3 regions of the Paenibacillus sp. FSL L8-0435 genome follow, and region 1 is predicted to be linked to each of the others. Evidence: predicted binding sites of a transcription regulator. Region 1 holds the regulator's gene; each other region holds the start of a gene.
The links. Region 1 encodes LexA, which represses DNA repair genes until DNA is damaged. Its sites were predicted from a motif close to CGAACATATGTTCG; they were not measured.
Positions count from the first base shown of each region.

Region 2: a site for LexA is predicted at 4,275-4,288, ahead of NST33_RS16145 (DNA polymerase IV). Genes of this name have one in related genera too.
Region 3: a site for LexA is predicted at 3,936-3,949, ahead of recA (recombinase RecA). Genes of this name have one in related genera too.

Region 1 is NZ_CP150185.1:4,045,548-4,051,110, forward strand. Features, by position in the region: gene NST33_RS17525 (DUF896 domain-containing protein) at 103-312, opposite strand; gene NST33_RS17530 (LysM peptidoglycan-binding domain-containing protein) at 408-785, opposite strand; gene lexA (transcriptional repressor LexA) at 1,082-1,708, shown strand; gene NST33_RS17540 (aldehyde dehydrogenase) at 1,814-3,115, opposite strand; gene NST33_RS17545 (hypothetical protein) at 4,590-5,057, shown strand.
Region 2 is NZ_CP150185.1:3,730,898-3,736,460, reverse strand. Features, by position in the region: gene NST33_RS16175 (ester cyclase) at 1-174, opposite strand, end outside; gene NST33_RS16170 (helix-turn-helix domain-containing protein) at 546-902, shown strand; gene NST33_RS16165 (radical SAM protein) at 1,099-1,932, opposite strand; gene NST33_RS16160 (hypothetical protein) at 1,948-2,187, opposite strand; gene NST33_RS16155 (hypothetical protein) at 2,297-2,665, opposite strand; gene NST33_RS16150 (YolD-like family protein) at 2,667-3,014, opposite strand; gene NST33_RS16145 (DNA polymerase IV) at 3,011-4,249, opposite strand; gene NST33_RS16140 (glycoside hydrolase family 1 protein) at 4,536-5,563, opposite strand, start outside.
Region 3 is NZ_CP150185.1:2,477,870-2,483,432, forward strand. Features, by position in the region: gene NST33_RS11305 (RodZ domain-containing protein) at 1-618, shown strand, start outside; gene NST33_RS11310 (hypothetical protein) at 692-856, shown strand; gene NST33_RS11315 (YajQ family cyclic di-GMP-binding protein) at 1,012-1,503, shown strand; gene pgsA (CDP-diacylglycerol--glycerol-3-phosphate 3-phosphatidyltransferase) at 1,824-2,411, shown strand; gene NST33_RS11325 (competence/damage-inducible protein A) at 2,519-3,775, shown strand; gene recA (recombinase RecA) at 4,019-5,083, shown strand; gene NST33_RS11335 (regulatory protein RecX) at 5,365-5,563, shown strand, end outside.

The DNA of each region.
Region 1 (5,563 bases):
GTATCGGCTTACATAACTGTAAACCAACATTTCCCCCTATAAATTGCACACTCAAAATAACAGGAAGAAACCTAAATATCATAATGATATCATTAGGTTTCGTTAGTGTTTGAGTTTGCCTTGGTGGCCTTTGTCATTCTCATCATCAACAATCTCAATGGTATCCAGTTGTTGTCTGAAATTGCTGCGAATATTACTCAAATAAATCTCTCTTAGCTCGGCACGTTCGGCAAGTTCTTCCTCCGACAATCCAGTGGACTTTTGCTTACGAGCCAATTCGTTAATGCGTGCTACCAGACTATCTATATCCAAGCTTGTCCCCTCCAAAAATACAAAGTCATATTAACTTTGCCATTATAAAGGCAGCTTGTCAAGCTGACACGCGTTAACACTCATTGATGTGCATTTTATTCTGCAAATTGCGGTAGAGCTAGTACTTGTCCCACTTGGATGGAAGTCGTATGAAGTTGATTCACTTTCTTAATTGCTTCTATATAAATACGTGTATCCATATTCGTCGGTTTATGTTCCAAAGAAATACTCCATAATGTTTCCCCTTGTGAAACAGCTATCTTTCCTCCAGGCAGAACATCATTCTCATTGCCGGCAAATACAGTTAAAACAGTGCTGCATCCAATAAATATAATCATAGAGGTAATGGCTACCTTTAACATCCATGAAGAAATCTTGAAACGCGCTAAAACCTTCTTGTAGTTCCCTATGTTAGACTTCACCAGTTCCGAATTCATTGGTTCATAAATGCTTTGATAAGTAGAATATCTCATTAAATACCCGCCTCCAAACGTTTGTTCCTATCTGTTGAAATCAATATAACACGAACACTTGTTTTGTTCAATATATTTTTAGAACAATTGTTCGCTTCTTTTTAGAAGGAGCAATATCTTATTTCAAGTACTTTTTCAAAACATTTGCAGTATTATGCTCTGACTTTTGGCCAATTTCTGTTCTATAAGTTAAAAAACACTGATTTAAAGCTATTTTATTTAGAACTTATGTTTGTACGAACGGAGGTTCTATGTTATAATTTTCCCAAACGTTACTAAAATGGGGTTGATACGGTATGTCGAAGATATCCAGCAGGCAGCAGGCTATTCTGGAGTTTATACGAAATGAAGTCCGGTTGAAGGGGTATCCTCCTTCCGTACGGGAAATTGGTGAAGCGGTTGGACTTGCTTCCAGCTCAACAGTACATGGACATTTGGATCGTTTGGAGAAAAAAGGTTTGATCCGACGCGACCCTACCAAGCCAAGAGCCATTGAGCTTTTGAGCCAGGAAGAATCTGAGCATTCTCATCAATTTGCTCATAGCGTTGCACGTATTCCTGTTGTTGGTAAGGTTACAGCCGGGGTTCCAATCACTGCAACCGAGAACATTGAAGACTACTTCCCTCTTCCTACACACTATGTAGGCGAACAGAAAGTGTTTATGCTTTCAGTAGTGGGAGATAGTATGGTGGAAGCTGGAATCGTTAATGGAGATTACGTTATTGTCCGTCAACAGCAAACTGCTGATAACGGTGATATCGTCGTTGCAATGACTGAAGACGATGAAGCTACAGTGAAAACGTTCTATAAAGAGAAAGATCATATTCGCCTTCAACCGGAGAATGCGACCTTCGAACCTTTACGTTTGAAACATGTTAGTATTCTGGGTAAAGTCATTGGCCTTTTCCGAGATATTCATTAATATTTAACTTGAGTAACAAAATTAGATGTAATGAAATACGAAAGAGGTTGCCCTGATCAACAGGACAACCTCTTTTTTTCATGTTTATGTTATTTTTGCGGCTAATTATTCACTGCGTTTCAGAACACTCTTGTGATGCGAGAACACATCAAAGCTCTGTTGTCCGTGATATGAGCCCATACCGCTCTCTCCTACACCACCAAACGGTAGATAATGTGAAGTCATATGAGAAAGTGTGTCATTAATACATCCCCCACCGAAGGATACTTGATTCAGAACCTGATCCTGCAGTTGCTCATCCTGTGTGAAAAGATATAGCGCCAATGGTTTTGGCCGGCGAACAATCTCATCCAGCATAGGATCAAGGTCACTGTACGTAAATACAGGAAGAATCGGACCGAAGATCTCTTCTTGCATGACAGCTGATTCCCAGTTCACATCGCCAAGTACAGTCGGCTCAATGAACAACTGCTCACGTACAGAACGTCCACCAATCAGCGTTTTGCCATCTGTGAGGAATTTCGACAACCGATCAAAGTTACGCGCGTTGACAATGTGCGGGAAATCAGCATTCTGTAACACATCATCCCCAAATTTATCTTTGATCTCAGCGCCAATCAGATTGATCAATTCATCATGAACTTGTTCATGTACAAGCAAGTAATCCGGAGCAACGCATGTTTGGCCTGCATTCAGGAACTTACCACGAACAATACGCTGGGCCACCAGCTTCAGATCTGCATCGCTATGGACAATAGCAGGACTCTTACCACCCAACTCAAGAGTTACAGGAGTCAAATGCTCCGCAGCTGCCTTCATAACAATGCGACCAACACCTGTGCTGCCTGTGAAGAAAATATAATCAAACTTCTCTTTCAACAATGCTGTGCTTGCCTCAACTTCACCTTCCATAACGGCAATATACTCCTCAGGGAAGATCTCCTTAATCAGATCATACGTCAGACGAGATACGGCTGGTGTTAATTCAGAAGGCTTGATAACTGCACAGTTACCGGCTGCAATTGCTCCAATCAGTGGACCAAAGGCCAGTTGGAAAGGATAGTTCCAAGGTGCAATAATAAGAGCCACTCCGTATGGTTCAGGGTAAATGGTGCTCACCCCATCCGGCATATTCGAATTGGTTGGAACTTGTTTTGGTGCAGCCCATTCCTGCAGGTGTTCTAATGCAAAATCCAGTTCACCCAAAACAATGCGAATCTCGGAACCGTAAGCTTCCGCCTCAGATTTGTTCAGATCCGCCCGAAGTGCATCTTGAATCCGTTGCTGATACTTTTCAATTCCTTTTCTAAGCTGTTGAAGCGCATTAATCCGATATTCGATATTTTTAGTTTGTCCTGTATAAAAAAATGTACGTTGTTCTGTCACAAGTTGTTTTGCCTGATCCATATCAACATCTCCAATTAATTATTTAAAATTTAATTGTTCAAAATTTAATTAAAGTATACCTCTTCTATATGAAACTTTCAACATACTAATGAAACATCCATTTGTATGTAATCGACGATGGTTGGAATTTTGAAAGAGTGATTGTAAGTATACTTTATATTTCGTGACTATCAGAATTTCTAAGGAAGCATTATTAAAATCTTTTGCCTCCGACAGTTTAATCCATTATAGAAAGAATTCTAATTTCAGTTTCTCTTCAATAGCTTAGTTGATAAATAATAATGGTATTGTTCTATTACTAACATGAATTGATACAATTCTTTAAATAAAGAGAGTTTTACGGTTTACCATTATCTTAATCGACGAACAAACGTGTTTTGTTATATAAATGTAAGCCTTGGTTACAGATAAACACAGGAATGTTACGTGAGATGATGAAGAAGAATTCAGGGGACATTTGTGGCCAATTTGCTTTCAGATGATTTATCCGTTCCCGGCCACAATTTTTACAGCAGCAGATTATAATCCAACAACTACTCCTAAGAGCATTCTTTGAAGAAAGTGTTAAATAATATCAAATCAACCGCACTACTTCTATTATATGAGTCATCTAGTATCTCACTGATCCGATACATTTCATGCTGATCCAAATCTGTTAGAGTGGATATATTCTTAATAGTTGGAGGAATTTTTGGGAGGTCGTTAGTAGATTTGTAGGGTGAGAAATACAAATCACAACGTTATATATGTTATAATTTACATATAATTATATGGTATTTTTAGTTTTATAATTCATTAATTTAGGAGGTATTTACATAAAAAAAGAAACTAGCCACCATTGGAGCGCTCACTGCTATTGTAGCAAGTATTGCTGTTCCAGCATCACTTGCCACTCCCTCATCTTCTGTTCAAGGTTCTGTAACTGCACAAAGTGTAACGATTCAGGCGACGCAAAAATATGTGAGATATTCAGATGCTAACAATAAGTATGAAGATGCGAAGTATGTTCCAAAGACATATACTTATGCTGATGGAGTTTGGTATGGAGTACTCAACCTAGCATCGACTACCTATTCAAACGGATTATATTACGGAAACTATGAAGGTTACGTAACGAAAATCGAGTAATTTTATCATCATAATAATATTTACGTATATTAAATACAATAATAAAAGAAGGCTTCTGAATTCAATCAGAAGCCTTCTTTTATTACAGGGACATCTATAATTTAACAATTAGATTTTTTTAAAAATAACTTGTTTCTATCAATTCAATAAACAAAACATTTTAAAATAATAATTGCAAACCCAACATTTTACAATATTATTATTTACAAACAACAATTACATATGGTATATTTATCCATGGTTGGCCAACCTAATTGCGAGAGTCTCTTCGATATTTTTAATTTCAAATAATAACTTAAAACAGAATCTTACTCTATTGGTTCTAGTATATTTGGGAGGTTTGAAAATGAAAAGATTAAGAAAATTCTCTATTTCTGTTATGGCAACTGCTTGTTTATTGGCATTCGGTTCAAGTTCTGCATTCGCTAAAACAGGTTGGGCTGATTCCTTTCAGACAGCAGAAGTGATGTATTCAAGTGTTAGCCAGTCTTCCGGATTTAGCGCAACACAGTATTTAGATAGCATGAGCGACAACGATTTTTATGTAGTCGACAATACAAACGGTTCATCCGAAATCACATATTCTGTTATAGCCACTCCACCAGCGAACTTCGACATTGTTATGGGTGTTATTAAAATGAATGCAAGCGGTGCAATCTTATCCATTCAAATGGATAACTGGAATGGACGGGGATACCCAGAGGCAATTAGTTGGAATGCTAAACCTGGTGAGAAGGTTTACTTCAGAATCATGGATAACGGCATTAACAACTACAACGAACCTTATACAATTCAATTCACAAAAACCAGCTAGATAATATTGTCGTAGATGTTCAAATGGGTCCCCCGCAAAATTTGCAGGAGGGCCTTTTTTTATTTGGAGTACTTTGAAGGTATGGTTCATAGACTACCCGTGGCTCCATGCCAGTGTTTTTTCTGTAAGCATCTAGCAAACAACTCTATCAATTTGCTAATAGAGTCCTGTTTTTTCTTCTTTGTACTACTTTACCAATCTCCTCCTCCGGAGCTTTCACAAATGATTAGCTATCTTCCACTGAAATAAAAAGAAGAATTATACAATGACACCAAGACAGAAAAATCAGGAAGAAAAATAAAAATTACTACACATCTAGTAAATGACATCACATTTCACAGAGAGTGGCAGGAACATAACAAAGGGATACTTGGGGATAGATACCACCATGACCTTGATCTGGTTCTATGTAGGGAAGATGGAAACTTCTTGCCCAATTCATTATTCAATGCCTTCTCCCGCATCTTACAACGTTGTGATCTCCCATCACGCCCCTTTCACTCTCT
Region 2 (5,563 bases), 310 kb from region 1:
TCTCATCATATGAATTATGGAGAGATAACCACTGGGACCATTCATTGGTTCTTTTTGCATAGGTACATAAAAAACAGCATCTGGAGCAATCAATTCTTCAGCAAGCTCTTTGCTTGCCGTATTAATGAAGTTCGTGAATCGATGCATCAATTGTTTGTTTTCTGTAATCGTCATATTTAAACCCCTTTCTATTTCGTGAGCATATGCCTTCACTTAAATTTTATCTCTACTTTAGATACTTGGTAAGTAGGCACCTTAATGTTGCATAGGAACCTTTTTGTAACTATTATTTTATCTTTAGGTTGCAGAGCCAATAAACTGATCTCTAAATGCTGTCTCCAAGAATTCAAGAACGTTAACATATGATTCAAAAAATAGTCACTCAGTTGTATCCATAAACTATTTTGCGAACTCCCTCCTCCTTTCATTCATTTTCATTTGATTTTTCATAGACAGAATTATAATATAAGCAATGTATTGTTTTGAAAGTAGGCGCCTTTTTGTTATATAGGAACCTAATAGTAACTATTGGAGGCGATAATACAGTGATTTCAAAAAAAGAGTTACCGTTGTGTCCCGTCGCAACGACAGTTGGATTGATAGGTAACAAGTGGAAGTTATTGGTTATGAGGGATCTTTTGAAGGGAACTCATCGATTCGGAGAACTTCGTAAAAGTATCCCGGAGATCAGCCAAAAGGTTCTCACTGAAAATTTACGTTCAATGGAAGAGGATGGAATTGTCATTCGTACTGTTTTTGCAGAAGTCCCTCCGAGAGTCGAATACAGCTTAAGTGATTTAGGAAATTCACTGAAGCCAATTATATTCTCTATGGAAACATGGGGACTCGGGTACCAGAAACTCAATGATGAACTTCCAAACGATATTGATCAGAGTGAATGATGTCAAATTGTTACTCCACGGTCATTTCAAAATAGAATAAATTCCTCTACATCTTCAAGTTAAGTCAATGGAGGACTCATGCGTCCTCCATTAATTCGTATGAGAGAGTTGATCTTCGAACACCAGTTTCTGCAATATTTCTATTGCATGAAGAAAAAACGGACAAGATCCTCATTAAATAATTGGCTATTTAAAATCAAAATGGATATGCATTGTTTTTGGATACATGAATAATTTCAGATGGAAACCTTGCCTTAAAATATTTTTCGACTTTCAGATGAATGCTTTTCTCGTACCATCTGTCCCAGCCGTTCGCCTCAAATAATTGTGGCATCCCTAACCGCTTAGATCTCATCCCCATTTGACCATCACCAATCAATAGCGTATCAATCCAAATTCGATCAGTTATGCCTTGTAACATGTTAGCGAAATTAGGTGAAAAAGGTAGCACAGGGGAGATAGATATTTGTGTATGTATCCCTGCATCATTTATCTTTTTCAAGGCTTTAACTCGTAAATCTATTCCAGGAGCATAGGGCGAAAAAATTCGTTTCACGTCTTCGCGATCTGTCTCGATTGTCATTGAAACCATAATTCGACATTTTCCTTTTAATTTCAGAAGTATATCAAGGTCTCTGGCAACCAGCGGGCTTCTAGTTTGAATTTGAAGTGAATCTGGTGGGTTTTTATCCATTTCTTCCAATAGGCTTCTTGTAATGTTTGCCCTCTGCTCTACAGGTTGATAAGGATCTGTGGCTGATGACATGAATATACTTATGGGTTTATTTTTACGTCTTAGAAGAGAGACTTCCTTTAGATAGTTTTCTGCTGCATTTTTCTTGACATCCACCCACGATCCCCAAGGAATATCCTTAAACTTTTGAATAGGCATTTCTCTGACATAACAGTATTCGCAAGCAAATGCACAACCCGTATAGGGATTTAGTGAATGAGTAAAACCAATATCTAGATAACCTTTTACTTCACTTAATATTTTCTTAGACACAATGTCTTTGATTTCAATTGGCATGACGCTACCATCCCCTCAATTACTTTTACGCCCACTTCTCCTCTTGCGTTTTATCTTAAAATTTCTCATGCTACTTGAAATGATGACTTGATAATTACGTCCCGCTAGCGAACCCGAAAATTGGGCATCCTGCTGATTTCTCGATTGTCTTAAACCTTCTGCTATTCCTCCTCCTTCGCGGCTTTTCTTTTGAATGTCCTTACCGAATAAAGGGGCAGATATATAATAATGAGTTTTTTTATCTTTGACATCCAAACATAGTTTACTCTGCCTTTTTATTTATCTTTTTCGTGATTCCCAGTTTGCCGAAAGATCTGCTCGTATTGGTTGCCGCATCCATGAGTTAGATTCTTATTTTCTATGTTCATGTGGGCAATTCAGTAATATCAACGTTCATATGTTCGGTAAGCATTAAGGTTACATCCACTTTCACTTTGCTCCATAATAATGTCATTTTATGAATGTAACCTCTCACCGAATAATCTACCGTTAAACTCAGCTCAGATCTCACTTCATCTATGATTTTAATATGATGTTCCTTTAGCCTTTGTTTTGATTTGTACATCTCTAAAGCAATTTTCTTTTGAGTACCGTCCAAGTAGTCAACATACACAGATTTCATTTTGAAGTTTGAAGCGTATATTTTATGTTTATCTACCTCCAGAGCACCTAAAAGATAAGGGAGCTCTACCACCCTCTTCACGAGTGAAAGTTCCTCGAAAGTCTGTCGCACTTTACACGCCTCCTTCTTCAAGTTTTACAGCGACCAATTGATCAAAATCGACCCATTCAAATCCATTCTCCATTTCAATTTTGATTTTCTTTCCAAAGGTACTGACTGAAGTGACGATCCCGTGTATATCCCGATTGCCTGACTCAGTAAATATTTCAAAGGTGGCTTGCAATGTATAATTGAGCGACATATCTATATTTTGTGTAATAATCTCCCACTCATCTTCATGGATCAGCGGTTTCGTTAGATAATGAACTTGAGTACGATGCTGTATAATTCGTTCTTTATGTTGAGGAAGCATCATGCGGCTCGATTCCCATAATCCATTGGCCTCCAGTTTTTTGCTCATTTATAATGCCCCCCAATTTTAGATGCTCGATCGATCGCTTGACCCGCAGCCGTAATGGAGCTTGCTCGTAGAATGGCAATGTCGCCAAATCGATCCTTAATATCGTCCATCACCTGATCAATGGCCCGTTTCTGCTCTTGATCATCAAAAAAAGATAGTTGATATGTATCCGCGTTGGATAATTGAGACAGGGATACGCCTACACGGCGCACAGGTTGCCCATCCCAGTGTTGATGAAATATGCGTTTGGCTATCTTGCATACATCAACGGTTATGTTTGTAGGATCAGACAGTTTCACCTGCCTGTGAAAACCAGTGGGGTGGTCAAAATCCGCTCCAGACACACTCACAGATACTACACTACTCATCAGTCCCTTTTTGCGGGCTCTTCTGCATACTTCTGTGCAGATATCGAGAATAACCACTTCGATCTCCCAAGCCTCTGTGAAATCTCTAGGTAGGGTCATTCCGTTTCCAATATCTTTTTGTGTACTGTGCGTGTTGACGGTTACCGGCGAATTGTCGAGTCCATTTGCGACTCGCCAAATGACTTCTCCATTAACACCCCACTTACTTCTTAATTTGGAAAGAGGCGTATTCGCCAGGTCTCTAATGGTTCGGATGCCCATCTTCCACAGATGTTTTTCCATTCTGGAGCCGATCCCCCACATATCGCGGATGGGCCTATCTCCAATATGGAGGTGTAACTCCTCTTTTTTTAAGTGGAAAATGCCCCCCTCTGCTTTTTTAGCGATCATATCGCAGCATAATTTACTGATGATTTTGTTTTCACCAATGCCAGCTCTCGCGTAAACGCCTGTTTCATTATAGATTTTGTCTTGAATTTGCTTGGCCAAATCAACTGGATCATTACCGAATAGATGCATAGACCCTGTAAAATCAGCGAATAATTCGTCTATACTGTACGGTTCGACCAGATCGGTGAACTCTTCAATAATGGACATGATTTGAGTGGATACTTCGATATATTCTTGCATGTGTGGTCTCACAATGATCAGTTCAGGGCACTTCTGAAGAGACTGCCAGAGTGGTTCCGCGGTAGACACACCCTTCGCCTTGGCTAGTGGACAAGCGGCAAGGATAATTCCAGAGCGTCTTGCGGGGTCTCCCGCAACAGCTAATGGTCTATTTTTGTATTGAGGCATTTTTGCCTTTTCGACTGAAGCATAAAACGACTGCATATCAATGAGCATAATGGTTCGTTGCTTAGTCAACACTGTAATCACTCCTGTACTTTTAAGAACGTATGTTTGTATATATTATAGACCGAACACATGTTCTTTATGCAAGAGGTAAATATTTATATTTAGCTTTTGAAAACCCTTGGACACCATAATGAACTGTAGACTGGATATTGTCAGCCACTGTAGCCATCAAAATAATTAATTCTTAGTTTTATTATTGATGCACAAAAAACCAAGTACTTGTCTCACAAAGTGATAAGTACTTGGTCTATTTGATAGAATTTAAAGATTGGATCATCTTTCGTTCGAGTGCAAATTATATTTCCAAATCCAATCTTTCCCCGTTGGATTCAATCACCTTTTTATACCAGTGGAAACTGTCCTTTTTACTTCTTTTCAGGGTACCACTGCCCTCGTTATCCTTATCTACATAAATGAATCCGTAGCGTTTCTCCATTTCGCCAGTTGAGGCACTAACGATGTCGATGCAACCCCAAGCCGTGTAGCCGATAAGATTAACGCCATCGAGGATAGCTTCTCTCATTTGTTCGATATGATCTCGCAGGAAATTGATCCTGTACGTATCATGGATAGAGCCATCCTCTTCGATGACATCAACCGCTCCCAGACCATTTTCAACGATCATTACAGGGATTCTATACCGATCGTACACATGATTGAGTACGTAACGAAGTCCAACTGGATCGATTTGCCATCCCCAATCATTTGCCTTCAAATATGGATTTTTGAATCCACCAAAGACATTCCCCTGGGTTTCATCACCCTCTGGGCGGGTACCCACTACATGAGATTTGTAGTAGCTGAAGCTATAAAAATCAACACAGCCTTGTTTTAGCACTTCTACGTCTTCTTCTGCCATCTCAATCTGAATATTGTTCTCATTAAAATATCTCTTGGCAAAGTCAGGGTATTCCCCTCTAACTTGCACGTCACTGCTTAGCATATTGTTAATCTGATCCATTCTCAGAGCCTTCAACATATCTTCCGGTTTACATGTACTTCCGTAACCATGACTATAATTAATCATACAACCGATTTGGAACGCCGGATTAATCTCATGAGCAAGCTTGACAGCTTTTGCACTTGCTATAAATTGATGATGTAAAGCCTGGAATCTTAATTGCGTACTATCCACAACCGTATTGTTAAATACACCACTATCATCAACTAATAATGCCCCTGCTATATATGCACCTGCTGGAACAATTAAACTATTGATCTCATTAAATGTAATCCAGTACTTCACGACATCCTTGTAACGGGTGAAAATGGTCTCACAATACCGTACGTAGCAGTCGATCATCTCTCTGGAAGCCCAAGCAT
Region 3 (5,563 bases), 1.6 Mb from region 1:
CCGGATCAACCTGCCGACAACGGACAGGCATCTAATCCGCCTGCGACAGATTCAGGTACTGACGGTACTGGTGAAGGCGACGCTGGCGGTAACGGTGGCGGTACTGACACAGAAGGACAGACGGACGGTCAAACTGATGGCCAAACTGATGGTCAAACTGATGGTCAAACGGACGGACAGACGGATGAAACTGAGGAAAAACCAACTGACAATTCACCGTCTAATGTGACTGTTGCAGAAGATGGGAAATCAGGGAATATTACGAACTTTAAAGTTAACGGTAGTGCAGGGCAACCTGTAACGGTTACGATCAAAGCAACAGGTAATAGCTGGCTGGAAGTGTATAAAGGCGAAAACTCCAGTGGAGAGAAGTTGGAGTATGGTAACACAGCCGAAGGTGACAGCTATACCTTTGAGTTGGATAGTGTAGGCATGTATATTAAGTCTGGTTACGCTGCAGCGACCACGATTGAAGTTGGCGGGCAAGTTGTTACGGATGGCAAGGCGACCAATCGGATCCGTTTGAAGCTTGGTGAAGACAGTAGTAGCACTACTTCTTCCACAGGTGTTGAAAATGGATCAACGGATGCTACAGGGGGTACCACGGGTAGCGAATAACCCGGTCAACTGCAGGAGACAATAATCGTGTCTTAACTTGCAGTTAACTTTTGGTGAAGTGAGGTGGATGGCTGTGACAGTCAGCTGGATCGTAACAGGTTTAGGGATCATTGTCAGCCTCCTGGGTTATTACCTGACTCCAAGTGCTTGGGGTTACGGAATATTGGGTTTTGGACTTGCACATGTACTTTTGGGTGTGCTCGATATGTTCAGACAGCCCAACCGCAGCCGCTATTAGTTGGAAGCTGGACCAGCAAAGCATTTTTGGCAGCCACTTCAAGTGGAAGCCAAAAATGCTTTTTTTCTTTGTGTAAACAGCTTGAAATTAGACTTTTGCTTAAGGTATCCTCTATAATGTTACAGAACATACGATTAACTGAAAGGGTGACTGGTTTGAGCTCAGAAAATTCATTTGATATCGTGTCCAAAATGGACTTGCAAGAACTGACAAATGCCGTTACACAAACCGAGAAGGAAATTGGCACTCGTTATGACTTCAAGGGCAGCAAGAGCAGCCTGAAACTGGATAAGGATGCGTTAACGATCGTATCTGATGATGAGACCAAACTCAAGGCTGTCATTGACGTGCTGCAATCCAAAATGGCGAAGCGTGGTCTACCATTGAAAAACATCGATTACGCAAAGGTAGAGCCAGCGTCTTCTGGTACAGTCCGCCAGCGTCTGAATTTTAAACAGGGGATTGATCAGGACATCGCCAAGAAAATCAATATCCTGATTCGGGATTCCAAGATGAAGGTGAAGAGTCAGATTCAGGGAGACCAACTCCGGGTAACTGGTAAGAGTAAAAATGATTTGCAAGCTGTCATGCAGCTGTTAAATGGTGCTAACCTGCCTCTGGATTTGCAATATACAAATTTCAAATAATATGGCCTTTCTGTAGCCAACGTGTTTTTTGACACGGTATTGGGCGTATATTATACTAAGTGTGCATTGCTGGCAGTCAAGCATCAAGTCCAGTCCTCATCGTTTGCTGACTTTGTGAAAAGCAGTACATCTTCTGGAAGTCACCGGAACGTTTAAAGCGTTTTGCTTTTGAGCGGTTGACTTTATTTTTTGCGTTTCTACATAGTGGGATCATGTTAATATGGATTGACATTGAAACTTGTACATTTCATGTTCCGGATGATGATAACGGGATTATGATGATTGTTTGGAGTAATGGAGGATATGAGGGAGGGCGTCTTGTGAATTTACCCAACCGGATTACGCTTGCACGAATTTGCTTAATCCCTTTTTTGATGGTGTTCCTGCTCGTGGATTTTCCATTTTATCCAGAGCCGTTGCAGCTTGGAAGCTTGTCGCTTCCGTATAATCAACTGATTGCTGCTGTTATTTTTATCATCGCCGCAAGCACAGATGGAATTGACGGATACCTTGCGCGGAAAAATAACATGGTTACCAATCTGGGGAAACTGCTCGATCCACTCGCAGACAAGCTGCTGGTTACTGCAGTTTTGATCTCGCTTGTGGAGATGGGCAAGCTGGATTCCTGGATTGCAGTTGTGATTATTAGTCGTGAATTTGCAGTTACCGGCTTGCGTCAAATTGCATTGCTGGATGGTTCGGTTGTTGCCGCCAGTGCTTGGGGCAAGCTGAAGACTGTAGTGCAGATTGTGGCGATTGTGCTGTTGCTGTTGAACAATTTCCCGTTTTCATACACGGGTATTCACGTCGATATTATCGCGGTATGGGCAGCAGCGCTTATTACCATCTGGTCGGGTATCGATTACTTTATCAAAAACAAAAACCTGCTTCATTTTACAAAAGCATAATGGTTTGTTCTTAAATGGGTAATCATGAAGGAAGCATTGGGTCAGGGGCAATAGGAAATTATCCTATTGCCCTTTGATCACTCACCACGTGTACAGGAGGATGCTCAATGAAGGCAGAAATCATTGCAGTTGGCACAGAGCTACTGCTTGGACAAATCGTCAATACCAATGCCAGATACCTATCCCGTGAATTGGCTGCGATGGGGATCGATGTATATTTCCAAACGGTGGTTGGGGATAACCTGAACCGGCTTAGTGAAGCTATTCGCATTGCGCAGAGCCGTGCAGACGTTATTTTATTTTCCGGTGGCATCGGACCTACCCAAGATGATCTGACCAAGGATGCGCTCGCAGCTGTTCTTAACCGGAAACTGCATACAGATCGAATGGCTATGGACAAAATTGAGAGCTTTTTCAGAGATCGTAATGTGGACATGACAGAGAATAACCGACGTCAGGCGATCGTTATTGATGGCGGAACACCTCTGGCCAACGAAACAGGCCTTGCGGCAGGAAATGCGATTTCTGACAATGACAAATATTATGTTGTGATGCCTGGACCACCTAAAGAGCTGATTCCAATGTTTGAACAGGAAGTCAAACCTTGGCTGTTCCAGCATGTACTCACAGAAGAGATGCCGATCTATTCCCGAATGCTCAAATTCGCAGGTATTGGTGAATCTGCTCTTGAAGATCGACTTCTGGATCTGATTGACGCGCAGACAGACCCTACGATTGCTCCTTACGCGAGCGAAGGCGAAGTTACGGTACGTGTCTCCACAAAGGCTGCGAGTGAGGGAGAGGCGAAGCTGAAGCTGGATGCGATGGAGGTTCAGATTCGGGAGCGTTTGACAGAACATCTCTACGCGAACGAGGATGTGCCTATAGAGTACACGATTGTAACCATGATGTCTGACATGGGGCTGACGCTCAGCGCTGCTGAGAGCTGTACAGGAGGGCTTGTCATGCAAAGTCTGACCTCTGTACCCGGAAGTGCGTCAATGCTCAAAGGTGGAATTGTTTGTTACTCCAATGAAATTAAAGAAAAGCTGCTGAATGTGCCTCATGATTATCTGGAAGGTGAAGATGCACCTGGGGCGGTAAGTCCTGAGGTTGCAAAAGTACTTGCTGAGCAGATCCGCATGATTGGCGATGCTGATTTTGGCCTGGCTGTTACCGGTGTAGCTGGACCGGGATATTCGGAACGCAAACCACCCGGACTTGTCTTCATCGCTCTTGCCGAACGTGGAAAAGAGACGGAAATTCATGAGCTGCGTATTAATGGTAATCGTGAGACGGTTCGCATTCGTTCAGCCAAAGCGATTCTCTATCGCTTATGGCAAAAACTTGTGGCGATGGATTGATTAGTTAATAGCTTCAATTGCATTTACAGTTCCAAGCAAGTATAATTAAGGAAGACGGAAGAACCGTAGAATTAGGCTTTAAAGCCTTGTTTACGGTTCTTTTTTCTGTTTAATGGAAAGTTTCCTTGAGGAAGAGGCGCCTCGGCCTTTACAAAAAAAACGAATGTATGTTCGAAAAAAAGCTTGGCAAACGTGTTAAAACAAGGTATTATTATCTTATAAACAGTAAAGGGTGTGAGCTTATTGTCAGACCGTCGTGCCGCGCTTGATATGGCGCTCCGTCAAATAGAGAAGCAATTTGGTAAAGGATCCATCATGAAACTGGGTGAGTCCACTCATATGAATGTGGAAATTATTCCCAGCGGTTCCTTGGCTTTGGATATTGCATTAGGAACAGGCGGCTTGCCTAAAGGCCGTATTGTTGAAATATATGGACCCGAATCCTCTGGTAAAACAACCGTAGCATTGCATGCTATCGCTGAAGTACAAAGAGCGGGTGGACAAGCTGCATTTATCGATGCCGAGCATGCTCTTGACCCACAATACGCAAGCAAACTTGGTGTTAATATTGATGAATTGCTTCTGTCTCAGCCAGATACGGGTGAGCAAGGGCTGGAAATTGCAGAAGCTCTTGTACGCAGTGGTGCAGTAGATATCGTCGTTATTGACTCTGTAGCCGCATTGGTTCCAAAAGCAGAGATTGAAGGCGAAATGGGTGATTCACACGTTGGTTTGCAAGCGCGTTTGATGTCTCAGGCGCTGCGTAAACTGTCTGGTGCAATCAGCAAATCCAAAACAATCGCAATCTTCATTAACCAGCTTCGTGAGAAAGTCGGCGTTATGTTTGGTAACCCGGAAACAACACCTGGTGGTCGTGCTCTGAAGTTTTATTCCACAGTACGTCTGGATGTGCGTCGTATTGAGAGTATCAAATCAGGCAATGACATGATTGGTAACCGTACTCGTATTAAAGTTGTGAAAAACAAAGTGGCACCTCCGTTTAAACAAGCGGAAGTGGATATCATGTATGGCGAGGGTATTTCGAGAGAAGGCAGTATCATTGACATTGGTACAGAGCTGGACATCGTTAATAAAAGTGGTGCATGGTACTCCTACGAAGGCGAGCGTTTAGGACAAGGTCGTGAGAACGCCAAGCAGTTCATGAAAGAGCATAAAGATATTGCTGACATCATTGAACAAAAAATTCGTGTAGCCAGTAACTTGGTTACTGCAGTTCCTGCGCCAACGAGTGAAGAGCAACAAAAAGAAGCAGCAGAAGAACAAGAATTGTTTGAAATCAACGAGTAATCTCTCAAAACCTCCCTTGTAGGGAGGATCCTGAGGGTGTTCCCCACTGGACTCCGTAAACTTATCTGATTGAGCTTGGATCAATCTGGATAATGGATTGTAGTGGGGTACTCGTGCTGTCCAACAGCCCCTGTCCCAATGGACAGGGGCTGTTGGCACGCTAACTGTGGAGTAAAGGCCGGGCAGAGTTCCCGGTCTTTTGTATTATTAGTGTTCTATGTCTTATGTGAAGATGTGCTTGGCGTAGTCAGAATGAAAATGTTATGAAAGGGGAGACCAGAATGGATCAACATGACGAGGATTTATATGAAGAAGCAGAACAGGACGGCCTATCCCAATTTCCGGACAACGAAGAACTGATTATTACACGTGTAGAACGAACGAAGAGCAGGCAAGCTCGTTATCGAATCACTTTTGGCAACCACTCCATTACGGTTCTTGAAGATGTGATGATTAAATACAGGATGACTCAAGGTAATA